3 regions of the Brevibacillus sp. HD3.3A genome follow, and region 3 is predicted to be linked to each of the others. Evidence: predicted binding sites of a transcription regulator. Region 3 holds the regulator's gene; each other region holds the start of a gene.

What was found. The regulator Rex, encoded in region 3, represses fermentation and respiration genes when NADH is low (regulators of the CRP and FNR family bind a similar motif). The targets are predictions, from matches to a motif close to TTGTGAAATATTTCACAA.
Region 1: a site for Rex is predicted at 1,029-1,046, ahead of HP435_RS09745 (DUF1641 domain-containing protein). Genes of this name have one in related genera too.
Region 2: a site for Rex is predicted at 1,754-1,771, ahead of HP435_RS18950 (nitrate/nitrite transporter). Genes of this name have one in related genera too.

What each region holds. Positions count from the first base shown of each region.
Region 1 covers NZ_CP085874.1:1,988,890-1,993,727, reverse strand. Annotated here, with positions in the region: gene HP435_RS09750 (NAD(P)/FAD-dependent oxidoreductase) at 1-435, opposite strand, end outside; gene HP435_RS09745 (DUF1641 domain-containing protein) at 475-924, opposite strand; gene HP435_RS09740 (PilZ domain-containing protein) at 1,215-1,880, opposite strand; gene obgE (GTPase ObgE) at 1,889-3,166, opposite strand; gene HP435_RS09730 (Spo0B C-terminal domain-containing protein) at 3,180-3,764, opposite strand; gene rpmA (50S ribosomal protein L27) at 3,946-4,239, opposite strand; gene HP435_RS09720 (ribosomal-processing cysteine protease Prp) at 4,247-4,597, opposite strand; gene rplU (50S ribosomal protein L21) at 4,613-4,838, opposite strand, start outside.
Region 2 covers NZ_CP085874.1:4,089,132-4,093,969, reverse strand. Annotated here, with positions in the region: gene hcp (hydroxylamine reductase) at 1-707, shown strand, start outside; gene HP435_RS18960 (hemerythrin domain-containing protein) at 866-1,372, shown strand; gene HP435_RS18955 (hypothetical protein) at 1,393-1,647, opposite strand; gene HP435_RS18950 (nitrate/nitrite transporter) at 1,893-3,422, shown strand; gene HP435_RS18945 (Crp/Fnr family transcriptional regulator) at 3,522-4,226, opposite strand; gene HP435_RS18940 (hypothetical protein) at 4,428-4,838, shown strand, end outside.
Region 3 covers NZ_CP085874.1:2,613,125-2,617,962, reverse strand. Annotated here, with positions in the region: gene HP435_RS12965 (hypothetical protein) at 1-458, opposite strand, end outside; gene HP435_RS12960 (amidohydrolase) at 836-2,140, opposite strand; gene HP435_RS12955 (redox-sensing transcriptional repressor Rex) at 2,156-2,779, opposite strand; gene HP435_RS12950 (ComEC/Rec2 family competence protein) at 2,795-3,691, opposite strand; gene dinG (ATP-dependent DNA helicase DinG) at 3,733-4,838, opposite strand, start outside.

The sequences.
Region 1 (4,838 bases), 620 kb from region 3:
TTCCACTACGCGCTCTTCGAGGTGCGCGCGCAGACGGTTCGCTTCCTCTACGGATTTCAGTGTAAAGCTGTACTCTTGCAAGCCAGGGATACCGAAGAATGCGGTTTCGCTGCCCAGAGCAACTACGAGTGCATCGTATTTGATGCTCTCGCCGCTCGTCAAAGTGACGCGTTGCGATTCCAGACCGATTTTTTCAACAGTGTCGATCACCAGGTTGATGTCTTTTCCACGCAGCAGTCTTTCCAATGGCAGTGCCACGTTTTGTTCAGACAGGTTGCCTACTGCCAAACGGTGCAGCTCCGTGATGATTTGGTGCGTAGGGAAACGGTTCACAACCGTGATCGTCGCCTCTTCCGCCGTCATGTATTTGCGTGCAGTCAAAGCGGACAGCAAACCGCCGTAGCCGCCGCCCAGAATGAGAATATGCTTCGCCATGCCTAATCCTCCGTCCTTGTCTCTCGTAGGTTATCGTAATTAGCGTTTTTGTTGTTGGCGCTCAGCCAAAACTTCGAGGAATGCTTGTGCAAAACGCAATGTTTTTTGCACTTGCGGATCTTTCAGCATTTTGAGCATGCCAAACAAGCCAACGGTCGTTTCCTCAGTGTGCGCGCGGTCGTTTGCTTCAATAGCCGCTTGCGCGATGCCTTTTGCCTTGTCGGAAATCGGTTTGACGAACTCTTCCATACCGCCCTTGATGTCGTCGATGAGTACATGATCGTTAGCTACGGTGTTTACCAGGTCGTACGTTTTGGTGAGGATAGTTGTCATCTCGGCCAGTTTTGGCAAGTTTGCCACCAATACATTCAGGGATTCTTGAATTTCTGGTTTCATCAACTGATCGAGTACATCCATTTGTTGCTCAGGTGCCAGAGTAGCTGTGCTTGCTACTTCTGCTTGAGCTTGTTGCGTGGTTGTTTGAGACATGGAAAAACGTCCTCCTTTGCTTTGGAATAGAGGCCTTCATTCTCGATGCCTGTTCATACGAGTTACGGCCGCTATTCTCCCAAAATACCGAAAAGCACGTGTGCTTGTAATATTTTTCACAAAGCGAATGATACAGCTACGTGGAATAATCAAAAGTGCATGATTTCACAAAGTGATATTCAGGAAAAAGCACAGAACAAATCCATCAGGTGAACAGGCTCGATTTAGAACTCTATGTACTCTACTATATACCTTCTTCGCGGGAACAGCAAAGGAAAAAAACCGCTTCCTTAGGAAGAAGCGGCAGTTGAGAGCTTTTTATAGTAATCTTTGATGACTTGGTGATGTTTTTCATTGATATCCGTAAAAATTAACTCGATTACTGTCTGCTTGTCTTCGAAGGTCTTTTCCACGATTTTTGCCATCATGACGATTTCTTGCCCAGTCGAAGGAACCGTGAAAGAAAGGTGGAGAAACTCCCCTTTGGCCACATAACCTTCTGTTGCGAGTATCAGTCGTGTAGGGGAAAATTTCAGCAGCACAGCCTCCCCTTTTTCCTCGATCGGTCTTGCGCCCATCACCTTGTACGGGACGCGAATGTCAATCCCGGGCGGAATGGGTTCCTGCTTGCGGCTTGTGGCAATCTCGACGCCGACGCTGACCGGAACCATCGCCAACAGCTTGATAGGCCATATCGTTTCTTCCGAAATCACTTCCAGATCAATCGTGTTAATCGCCGCATCCGATTCCCACCGAACACGCACCGTTGATCCGAGCAGTTCGGCCTTTGCATCGGCCTTCATCTCAAGAGAAACGACGAGATAACTACTTTTGACATGCTCAACCATTACTTGAATGGGCGATTTGACCTGTCTAGAGATCATCATCGGCAATGAAGCACCGCGTTGGAGGCGTTTGTCCGCCATAAAAGGGGTGAGGGATGGGATATCAATCATTCTGTTTGTCACTCCACAAAGTCAAACTCTAATTTGCCAATCCGAACGGTATCCCCGTCTCTTGCACCGTGTTTGCGCAATGCCTCGTCCACACCCATGCTGCGCATCTGTCTCGCGAAGCGCTGAGCTGCGTCATAGCTGTTGAGGTTCGTCATGCGCACCAATTTCTCGATTTTTTCACCGCTGATCACGAATACTTCGTTGTCGCGAGTGATTTCAAACGGCTCCGGCTCTTTCTCCGCACGGAACATCACGCGCTCTTCCACTTCTTGTACTTCTTCGACTGTCGGCTTGTCCGGAATTGTGGACAATGTCTCGCCTACTGCGTACATCAGTTCCTTGACACCTTGCTGGGTCGCTGCCGAGATTTCGAAAACTTGAACACCTGGCACTTTTTCTTTGAAGCGCTGCAAATTTTCGGCCGCTTCCGGCACGTCCATCTTGTTGGCAGCAACGATTTGCGGACGATCTTCGAGCTTCAGGTTGTACAGCTTCAGCTCGCGGTTGATCTGCAAATAGTCTTCGTACGGATCGCGTCCATCCACTCCCGCCATGTCAATGACATGGACAATCAGACGAGTGCGCTCTACGTGGCGCAGGAATTGATGACCAAGCCCCACACCTTCGTGCGCTCCCTCAATCAGCCCTGGCAAGTCAGCCATGACGAAGCTCTGTTCGCCCAAATCCACGACACCGAGATTCGGAGTCAATGTAGTAAAGTGATAGGCAGCAATTTTTGGCTTCGCTGCGGTCACACTGGAGAGCAGCGTAGACTTCCCTACGCTCGGATAACCAACCAGACCGACGTCGGCAATCAGCTTCAGCTCCATGACGATGTAGCGCTCTTGGCCAGGCTCGCCGTTCTCGGAAATATGCGGCGCCGGATTCGACGAATTGGCAAAACGGATATTACCCCGTCCACCGCGTCCGCCTTTGGCGATCACAGCACGCTGACCATGCTCGATCAGATCGGCGATGACTTCTTTTGTATCGTCATCGATCACAGTCGTTCCCGGCGGTACGCGAACAACCATATCCTCCGCACCTGCTCCGTGCTGCGACTTGTTGCGGCCGTGCTCGCCGCGTGTCGCCTTGAAGTGTCTTTGGTAGCGGAAGTCTACGAGCGTGCGCAGTCCTTCGTCCACCTCGAATATGACATCTCCGCCTTTTCCACCATCGCCACCTGCTGGCCCGCCCAGTGGCACGTACTTCTCTCTGCGGAAAGAAACGGCTCCGTTACCGCCGTCTCCACCTTTGACATAAACTTTTACCTGATCGACAAACATGGTGCCACCTCTTTCATTGCGCGAATGGAACCAGCAAATCCAGGACCCATTCGTCTTCCGTATGTATCCACTCGGTGACCTCCACCGTACTTTGCTCGCTATTCCGTATCAGCTTTTCCAATTTTTCCATTCCGGATGCATTCAGCTCTCCGGCCAGGTCAAAACGAAAATGAACGCCTCGTTGATCCGCCTGCAAGCTTACTTGCATACTGGCTGGTTCGTAGCCGCTTTGGTCTACATGATCGTTCACTGTGCATAATATCTCTGACACCAACTGAAACAAGTGCTGCTCGCCTAATGCTATTCGCGTGAGATCCACGTCATTGCACACGTCTACTTCCAAAAGCATTTCCTTGTTCAGCGCATTGAATGTCAAGAAGAAGACGGACAACAGGGAGTTGTTCAAACGGGCGACCATCGATTCCTGCATCGCCATCTGCGCGATGCGCTTCAAATGCGCCTCTCCCTGCTCAGTACGGTTCATATGCAAATAGCCGAGCAGAACCTGAACGTGGTTCAACCAGTCATGCCGCTGCCGGTTCAGTACGGCCAACAGCTGGTCTGTCTGATGCGTAAGCAGTCTCCGCTCGTCCCCCATCACATTCACCCAAGTCGATAAGAATTTCTTTCTTAACTATTGTACCATAAAAGGGGGCCAGACAATGAGAAAACTTGGCTGCGCCCAACTATTTTGACACAAGTCTTATTCCCAAAATCCGCCTACCCGAAACCAAAAAGAAAACCCAGCACCGATGCTGGGTTTTCTTTTGGAAAAATATTTACGCTTCGGAAGCAACTGGCTCGATCACAACTTGTTTGCGATCGCGGCCCAGACGCTTGAAACGAACAACACCATCTGCAGTTGCAAACAGAGTGTCGTCTCCGCCTTTCATTACGTTCGTACCTGGGTAGATCTTCGTTCCGCGTTGGCGAACGAGGATGTTTCCGGCAGTAACGAATTGACCGTCACCACGTTTCACGCCCAGACGTTTGGAAATGGAATCGCGTCCGTTTTTAGTGGAACCTACCCCTTTTTTCGATGCGAAAAACTGAAGGTCCAAATTAAACAGCATGTTCATATCAGACACCTCCCTGCCATTTATGGTCATTCACTTTTACGTATTTCCCGTACTGCGCTTCTACCGATAACAGAGCGATCACCATGCTCTCAGCCAAAAGCTGCTGCTTTTCTAGTATGTCCGCCGCTTCTTGCGAAGCCAGCGTCCATTTTAGAAAGCCGCCACCTTCTTGGGCGACTGATACTTGCGGTGTCAGTCCTGTCAACGGCTGCACGCTGTTTAATATACCAAAGCTGATGCCTGACACGGCAGAACAAACGATGTCCGCCCCATAGGCACCCGCATTGGCATGTCCGGAAATACAAATTTCATGGATACCGTGCTGCGCACGGCTCACGATCACTTCAATCATATCAGGTCACCAAAATTAAGCGTTGATCTTTTCGATCACAACTTTGGTGAACGGTTGACGGTGACCTTGTTTGCGACGGTAGTTTTTCTTGGCTTTGTATTTGTACACGATAATTTTTGCAGCTTTACCGTGTTTTTCTACTTTACCAGTTACCGTTGCACCAGCTACTGTAGGAGCTCCTGCAGTAACTTTGCCGTCTTTGCTTACGAAGAGAACTTTGTCAAAAGTAACAGATTCTCCT
Region 2 (4,838 bases), 1.5 Mb from region 3:
GTGTGATGCCGATCAAAGGCACTTATGCGGACCGCTTCTTCTCCTACGATATTACGGGGCTTGAGGGCGTGACCAAAATTGAACACGACGATTTTACGCCACTCATCGAACGCGCGCTTGCCTTGCCAAAAGCCCATATCGAATCGGAGCAGACGCTGACGACCGGGTTTCATCACGAGACGGTATTGGGAATAGCGCCGGAAATCATCGATGCCGTCAAGGCTGGGCAGATCAAACGCTTTTTCGTCATCGCCGGATGTGATGCGCCAGGCAAAGGCGGCGACTACTATCGGGAATTGGCTACTTCCTTGCCGCCAGAAACCGTCATCCTGACAACTTCCTGTGGCAAGTTCCGCTTCAACGATGTGGATTACGGCGTCGTTCCGGGCACCAATATTCCGCGCTACATCGATCTGGGGCAGTGCAACAATTCCGGTTCTACAGTCAAGATCGCGACAGCGCTGGCGGAAGCGTTTGGCTGCGGGGTCAATGAATTGCCTGTGAGCATCGTCCTCTCCTGGTTTGAGCAAAAGGCCGTCGCAATTTTGCTCGGATTGTTCAGCCTGGGCATTCAAGATATCCGAATTGGTCCCAAGCTGCCGGAGTTTATCCAGCCAGGCGTGCTCAACGTCCTTCAAGATTTGTTCCGGATCAAATTGATTGGCGATGCGCAAGAAGACATGAAAGAAATGCTCGGCGTGCATTAATGGCAGGAAAAGATGGCTGTCCCTTGTGGGGCGGTCATTTTTCTTTGTTTGCCGAAAAAAGGAGGGGGCGCAAGGGGGAAGGTGTGACGTACTTAACAGCGTCTCTCCCTCTTTTCCATTACAGTAGATTTGTGAAAAGAAAAGGGAGGGGAAGCATGATGCCGTTTGGATGTTCCATGGGAATGACTCCGGAAGAAAACGCTCTTTGTGCCGCTTTAACCCAACTGAAAACAGAACACGGTCCGCTCGTGGAAAAAATGGTGGAACTTCAGCGACTTGCCACACAGTTTGTGGCTGCCGACGCGATTCGCAAAGAAGAATTGCTAACGGAACTGCAAACGAACGCAAACGCCTTTATTGCCGAGCTTGAGCCTCACTCCGCGAAGGAAGAAGACGTATTGTTTACGATGATGGCCAAGTATGTCGGGAGGGAGGCGGGGCCTATTGCCGTGATGGAATACGAGCACGAACAGGCGAAACGCTTTCTGAACCGCTTTTTGGAGGATGGGTTCCCTGACTATTTGCAAAGCGCTGTCGAGGTTTTGCTCCAGCATTTTCAAAAAGAAGAGCAAGTGCTGTTTCCCATGGCTCAAAAGCTGCTGAATGAAGAGGAAAAACAGGAGCTTCTGGAAAAAATCGCGCCGCAACACCCAGAGCGCTTGTGAGCACAGCGAAGGCAAGCCCTCTAGTCAACCAAGCTGTGCTCGATGAATTGCTCTTCAAGTGCTTTCAAATCGTGCGCCCAAAACTTGATGACTTCCAGGGCAATCTGGTGTTGAAGCTCCGCCTTGCTTGTCAGCTGGAGAACCACCTTTTTCCGATAGTCGGAATGGATGCTGTAAAACGTACAGTCTGCCTGCTGTCCCTGGATCGACAGCTGCTTGTAATAGGGAAAGCCGCATAGAAAAAAGACATCTTGTATATCGGCAATTGTCATCATCTCATGTCACCTCGAACTCAGTCGTGCCCCAAGCATAGGTCAAGACAAGCTGGATTGACTGTGCGTACGATCACACGGTTCCAAACGATTTTGTGAATGAGCGCGATTGTGATTTTCCTCACAACGAAGCGTCGAGGATGAGGATAAGGTAAAAAGGGGGATGAGCATTGGGAGTTCGGCCTGACACAGAAACATCCTCGTCTGGCCGACTCCGTTTTTTTCCTAACGAAAAGGAGTGGTGATAGATGGTTCGCAAAATTCAGCTACCCTTGCAAACATTCAGCCTCGTTGCTGGATTCATGGTCTGGGTCATCTTGTCTTCTTTGATGCCGTTTATGAAAGAGGAATTGCAATTGTCAGCAGGACAAATCGCCTGGATTACGGCGATACCTGTCTTGCTGGGCTCCTTGTTGCGTATTCCGATTGGCTATTATACGAATCGCTTCGGGGCGAGACTGCTGTTTACCGTCAGCTTTCTTCTGCTGCTCGTGCCTGTGTACTACATAAGTGAAGCACGTTCGGCGGCGGATTTGATGATCGGAGGGTTTTTTCTGGGGATTGGCGGCGCGATCTTCTCGGTAGGCGTGACTTCCTTGCCCAAATATTATCCGAAGGAAAAGCACGGCTTCGTCAACGGCATTTACGGAGTAGGCAATGCCGGGACCGCGCTCTCCACGTTTTTCGCGCCCATCGTGGCGAAGCAGATTGGCTGGTCGGGCACTGTGAAGCTTTATCTGGGGTTGCTCGTGCTGTTTGCACTCCTTAACTTCGTCTGGGGCGACCGTAAAGAAACGCGGGTTAAGACTCCCGTGATGGAGCAGATCAAAGGGGTTTACCGAAATGAAAAGCTGTGGTTTCTCAGCCTGTTTTACTTTATTACGTTTGGCTCGTTCGTCGCTTTTACCGTCTATTTGCCAAACTTTCTCGTCAGCAGCTTCGGGTTGGATAAAATAGACGCGGGCATGCGGACAGCGGGATTCATTGCGCTGGCTACCATCGCCCGGCCGCTGGGAGGCTGGCTCGGAGATCGCTTCAATGCTTTGAAGGTGTTAATGGTGGTCTTTGCCGGACTGAGCTTGTTCGGGGTCGTTCTGTCGTTCTCGCCGTCGTTGCAGCTGTATTCGATCGGATGCCTGGCGATTGCTGTCTGCGCGGGAATCGGGAACGGGACGATTTTCAAAATGGTTCCGTACTACTTTTCCAAGCAAGCCGGGATCGTCAACGGGATCGTTTCCGCGATGGGCGGGCTTGGCGGATTTTTCCCGCCATTGATTCTCTCGCTATTATTTAGCCTTACAGGTCACTACGCTATCGGGTTCATGGCCTTGTCCGAGGTAGCGTTAGCCAGTCTGATCCTCGTCTTCTGGATGTACTATCAGGAAAAAATGCAGTTGGCCAAAACGATCGTCGACAACACGGGAGAAGCCATCGTCATCACCGATACGAAAGGGATCATCCGCGATGTAAATCCCGCTTTTTCTGCGGTGACGGGCTACGAGCGTCATGAAGTGGTCGGCAAAAATCCGAAGCTGTTAAAATCCGGGATGCAGGAACCTGGCTTCTACCAGCAGATGTGGCAGCAGATTGCCGCCACAGGCTTTTGGCAGGGCGAAATCTGGAACAGGCGCAAGAGCGGCGAGGTTTATCGCCAATGGCTGACGATCAGCTCGATCCGGGATGAAGCGGGAGACGTCCAGTATTACGCAGGCATGTTTACCGAGTTGACACCACAACAGCTTCAACCAGGCAATCCGGCAGTTTCTGCGACCAGCTAGAAAAAAAGGCAGCCATGTTCGCGTGGCTGTCTTTTTTATACAAAAAAACGCTGCACGCGCTCTCCTGCTTGGAGGAGACAAACGGTGCAGCGTTCGTTGTTACATTTGGCAAATTTCCGGCGGGCAATCGTCACAACAGATTGCTTCTTTCAAATACTCCACATCTTTGATCAACAGGTATCCGTGCGGCATGATCTCGATGACATCCAGCTTTTTCAAATCGGCGAGCATCCGGTTGACGCTTTCGCGGGTGAGGCCGATGAATTGGGCAAGATCGCGATTGGTGAGAGAAAGCTTGATGAGAATGCCGTCCTCTCGTTCTTCTCCGTACGTATTGCTCATGCGGATCAGCGTGGAGTAAAAGGCTCCGATTTTGCCGTTCAACAGCAAGTCGCGGAACTTGGATTGGATTCTCCGGTTCATGATGGCCATCCAGCGCAAAAAGTCGACGCAAAACTCACCGTTTTCCAAGAGCAGCTTCTCCAGTGCGCTCCGCTGGATGACGTTGACCTCGCCCGGCTCGTGCATGGTCGCTGTAGACGTATAAGTAACGCCTGACTCAAAAAGCCCGACCATTCCGACCAGCTCGCCTGGCCCAAATACTTGCAAGGTCAGTTCCTTGCCGTCGGCTGTCGCTTTGGTCAGCTTGATTTGTCCTGATTCCAGCAAGTACAACTTATCTGCAACTTCCCCATCGATAAACAGGACGGACTCTGTAGGGGACATTTTTTTCTTCGTGCCGATTTGTGCCAATTGATGAACAAAAGCAGGAGAAACCTGCTCAATAAACGTGAGACTTTTCATGAATCGTTGCACCTCTGCTTTCCTTGCCGCTCTGCTCTCGCATAACCTGCTGCCCCATTATAGCACGGAGATTTTGACAAAGGCGTGTCATCTTCTGGGCGATCGCATGCAGGTGTGAGGTATGTCACTTTGGAGCGCCAGCGGCCTTGTTACAATGAAGCCAACGATCGACAAAGCTTTGTACCAGAGGAGGTTGTTCGCATGGAGCGGGCATTTGCGTCCAAAGTGGCCAGAAGGGCTTTCTATACAGTCTGTGTGTTGTTTTTGGCTTCGTACCTAGGTTCTCGTTTTTTTACCCACATGGATTTTGCCTTGTACGGTTACATGGTGGGAACAGTCGTGTTCATCGGCGGGTTTCTTTATCGGTTCTCGGCTTGGGCTGACCGACCGCCAACGAACATTATCCTGAAAAAAGGGTTGCGGCTGTTGCTGCGCAAAAGCACACCGCAAACGGCAGTAGATCATCTGGCGACCTACCGCTTTATCTGGAATCGCGGCTGGTATCGCTGGACCCAGCACATCCTGCTTGGCTGGGGCTGCATTCTCTCGGCACTGGTGACATTTCCGCTCGTCTTCGGCTGGATGTACTTCACCATGGGGGATAACGGCACC
Region 3 (4,838 bases):
CTTCCCGAAGTATCGGCGATCGTCTGCGGCTCGACCGATGACAGCACGCTTTGCAACAGGACAGCGTGTTCATACGGCGTAAACAGGGCGTAAGGGAGTGCTGCATGATCCTGAACTTGTCCGTCTATTGTTACGGTAACCGGCTGCTCCTGGTTACGGCTGATGGCCAGCTTGTGCCCGCCGATTTCTCCGTCCAGGCTGAATGTCTCATGCCGATAGCGGCCATTCAGCGCTTGGTCCTGCATGTAAACGAGAAACGAGCGCTCCTCTGACCGAGTCAGCTGTTCCAAAAGTTGCGGCACGGCATACGCCTCTCGTTTGCCAATCAAGCCCTGTTCATTCCCGGCATCGGCAGCTGAACGGTTCCACAAACCAAAAGAGCCGAGCGCCATCCCGAGGCCAAACAGGCCGAGAAAGATCGGGATCAGCCACCATAGCTGTTTGGGCCGGACGTACATCTGGCGTTCCCCCTGTCCCATTTTTGTCATAGCCTATGCTATACGGGAAGGTTTTAGAACGGCACGGAAAACTTGCTAATCATAGCTCGGGGCCAAGCGGTCATACTACTTATACACCCGCAAGGAGGTGAGCGCGTGAAGTCGCCGCAACAAAACGCATCTCCTGACATACTTGGGTTTTTGCTACAAGAATACCGCGTCTCCTGGGCTGGACTGTCTTCTCCCTTGCGTCAACTGTCGCACACACCCACACTGCATTTTCGCCATCATCCCCTGACAGAGCTGTGGCGAAAATGAGCACGGCACGATGTAATACCCAAATTCCCCTACCTACACCTACACTCCCTTACTCCTGTCCCACACCAGACAGGAGCCTTTTACCGTTTCAGCGCAGCGAATACGCGATTGGCTTCGTAGATGGCACGCTCTTCGTCGATGGTGAGCAGCTTGTGGTTGCGCATCAGGAACTTGCCCGCAACGATTGTGTCTTTGACATCACGGCCGTTTGCCGCATACACGACATGGGAAATCGGCTCATGCGCAGGATGGAAATGCGCCTGGTGGCTGTCGAGAACGATCAGGTCAGCCTTTTTGCCTACTTCAATGCTGCCGAGCGTATCAGCCTGGAACACACCGTCTGCCCCGTAGCGAGTAGCCATGCGCAGCGCCTCTTCAGCCGGAACGGCTACCGGGTCGTTGTTCACGCCTTTGTGCAAAATCGCTGCGAGTTTCAGTTCTTCAAACAGGTTGAGGTTGTTGTTGCTCGCCGAGCTGTCTGTTCCGAGCGAAACGCTCACGCCTTTTGCCAGCATTTTCGGTACAGGTGCTACCCCGCTTGCCAGCTTCAGGTTGCTGACGACGTTATGGGAAACTTTCACTTGATATTTTGCCAAAATGTCAATCTCTTCATCCGTCAAATGCACGGCGTGGGCAACCAGTGTAGGGCGGTTGAACATGCCCAGCTTTTCCAGGTGAGCGACTGGACGCAAACCGTAATCTTTCTCGTTTTGCCCCACTTCCCATGCCGTTTCAGACATGTGGATATGCAGCGGCAAAGACAGCTCGTCCGCTTTTTCAATAATTTGGCTGATAAACTCAGGCGAGCACGTATACGGTGCATGCGGTGCCATCATTACGGTGATACGGCCATCCGCCTGGTTGTGCCATTCTTTGGCAAAAGCGGTCGCATCGCGCAGCTTGGTCTGTCTTTCTTCCTCGGAGCACAGACCGATCATGCCGCGGCACAGGCGGGCACGCATGCCGGATGCATCGACTGCCTTGGCTACTTCGTCCATATGATCGTACATATCGACGAATGTCGTGGTTCCGGTACGGATCATTTCAATCAGGGACAGTTGGGTTCCCCATTTGACAGAATCAGCGGTAAATTGCGCTTCCAGCGGCCACATTTTCTCTTCCAGCCATTGTTGCAACGGCAAATCGTCCGCATAGCCACGCAAAAGCGACATGCCCGCGTGTCCGTGTGTATTGATCAAACCAGGCAGGATGAAGTCGCCTTTTTGGTCGATGACTTCATCGTAGCCTGCATCGGAAAGGTCTTCAGGGGTAGGGCCTACATATGTGATTTTGTCGCCTTCGAACGCGACAGCTCCATCGTGGATAACCTCGTTTTGTTCATTTACCGTAATCACTGTTGCGTGGATGAGGATGGTCTTTTTCATGACTACACTCCATTCTTACGTTAAGTAGTAGGCCAGGCTCTGCAAATTGGAAGTCACATCCGCATAGTGGATGCGCACATCCTTTTTCGCGCGAATTGTCGTAGGAGCAAAATTGAGGATTCCCTTGATACCCGCTTGAGTCAACTGATCACATACGGATTGCGCAGCCGGTGCGGGCACGGTGATAATCGCCAGCTTGATTTGTCTTTGCGCAATCGTGTCCGCCAGCTCATTCAATGGCTGAATCGGGATGCCCGCCACTTCTTTTCCCAGCTTGCCGGGATCATTGTCAAAAATGGCCGCAATCCGCATGTTATCTTTCAAATAAGCGTTGTAGTTGCTGATCGCATGGCCCAAATGGCCTGCTCCAACGAGCGCGACGCGTATCTCATCCGTCAGCTTCAAAATCTGGCGAATTTTTTCCACCAAGTAATTGACGTCATAGCCAATTCCTTTTTTCCCGAAATCGCCGAATGTTGCCAGGTCTTTTCGGATTTGGGCCGGATTCACATCCAAGTTTTTGCCCATTTGCTGGGAGGAAACAGTAGTTACCTCGTTTTGCTGCAAATAGCTGAGGTAACGCAGATAAATCGGCAGGCGGCGGACGACCGCTTCCGAAATCTTTTCGTGTTTAGCCACGCTCGGTCTTCCCCCCTATTTCTTTTGCTTGAATACCCTGTAATCTTTCCCGTTGGACAAGATCGTGATCGATCCGTCCCGGCCCGTCATATACGTCTCCGCCCACGACTCGCCCAACCGCTCCAGCACCTCGGTCTTGCCCTCTTTTTGCATGTCGCGCTCTGTATTGCTCTGGATGATGGCGACCTGAGGATCAACCCGGGAGAGAAAAGGCTGCGAAGTTCCTTGATTGCTGCCCTGGTCTCCCACTTTCAGCACAGCCGACTTCAACTGCTCGGGATGGCGGGCGAGCAAGCGCTCCTCGGCCTGTTCGTTGATGCCGCTCACAAACAAAAACCGCAACTGATCATGCGTCAGCGCAAAAACGAGCGAATTGTTTTGCGGCGACAAAAACAGCGGCTCGCTGGGCAGCAGTACATCCATCGTGATGTCGGTGTCGAGAATCAGCTCCTGGTTCTCCTCGAGTTCTCTTTGCTTCGCGATCTTGTCGTACGGAACGAACTGGCGAATCGAAGGCGCAATCAGCTTGGGCACAATGACGGAATCAATGATGATTTGCTGGTGTAAAAAAGGGAATCCTCCTGCATGTTCAGGCTGATCGTTCGTCAAGACCAGATAGTCCAGGCGCGTCAACTTCGCAGCGGAAAGATGCGCAGCCAAAGCTGGCCAATCTTCCGCGCTGCCCGTATCAATCAGCATGGTTTTCCCGCTCGGCATCCGCACCAGCGTGCTTTCTCCATGAGGAAGCGCCCAGTAAGTGATGACAAGACCCGTAAACTCCGCTTCGTTCTCGGTTGCAAACGGGTCGTCCACCTTAACGGCTTCCTGCAAATGGGTATCGATGGAGCATGAACATAGCAATGCCACACATGCGACGAGAAGCAGCCAGGCCCACTTTTTTTTCCATAACATTTATTTTATCACCTAAATCCCTGCTAGACTATTGCTTCATTTTATGAATCTGGCAGGGATTGCATACGTAAGAACGGTTCAATTCGTTCGCGCAGCGTCGGCCAGGAGCCTGTCTCCACCTGAAACGGCGGGAGCGATTGCAAAAAGGAACGGCCGTAGCGGGATTCGACCACACGCGTATCGAACACGACCACAACGCCCCGGTCCAAATGGTGACGAATCAACCGTCCGACTCCTTGCTTGAACAAAATGACGGCTTGCGGCAGCGCCAGCGACATGAATGCGTTTTTTCCGTCTGCTTTCAAAGCTTCCGCGCGTCCCTGGTAAACCGGGTGGTTGGGCGGCGTGAACGGCAGCTTGATGATAACCAGACTGCTCAGCCACTCTCCTTGGATGTCCACGCCCTCCCAGAAGCTGCTCGTGCCAAGCAAAACGCTTCGTTCCATCGAACGAAACAGACTGACCAGCTTGCTGCGGTTGTTGCTGTCGATGCCGTGTCCAAACAGCGTGTACGGCTCCGGTTCCCCGGCCAGACGCTCTTTCATGGCTTGATACACCAGCCGCAACATCGAATGCGAGGTGAACAAAATCAGCGTCCTGCCTTTTGACGCCACAACCACGTCTACACAGCCTTGGATGATCGCTTCGAGATACGTCTGGTCGTTTTCTTTTCCCGGCGCCGGAAAATCGGAAGGAATCAATAGCAGCCCCTGCTCTTCGTAATGGAACGGCGATGGCAGCGACAGCGTGCGTACCCGCTCGGCAGGCAGCTTGTCGAGGCCAAAGCGGCTCATGACGTAAGAAAAGCTGTTTCTGACCGTCAGCGTAGCGGAAGTCATGATCAGGCTGCGCTTCTGGGAAAAAAGCGGCTCGGCAAGCGAATCCGCGACATCGAGCAACGCCGCAGACAAGTGCACCTGCTTGCGGGCCGTGCGCGACTCGACCTCCATCCAGTAGACGTAGTTCGGATCTTGCTCTTGCAAAAAGAAATGCAACAGCTCCATCACATTTTGCCATTCCTTCACCAGCCCGAACAAATCCGTCTGCAAGCTGCGGATGAGGAAGGGCGGCTTCTCCTCTTGGGGAACGGGAACCAGCTTCAGCATCTGTTCCAGTCTGGAGGCGAAGTCTGTCATGGCGTCGATCA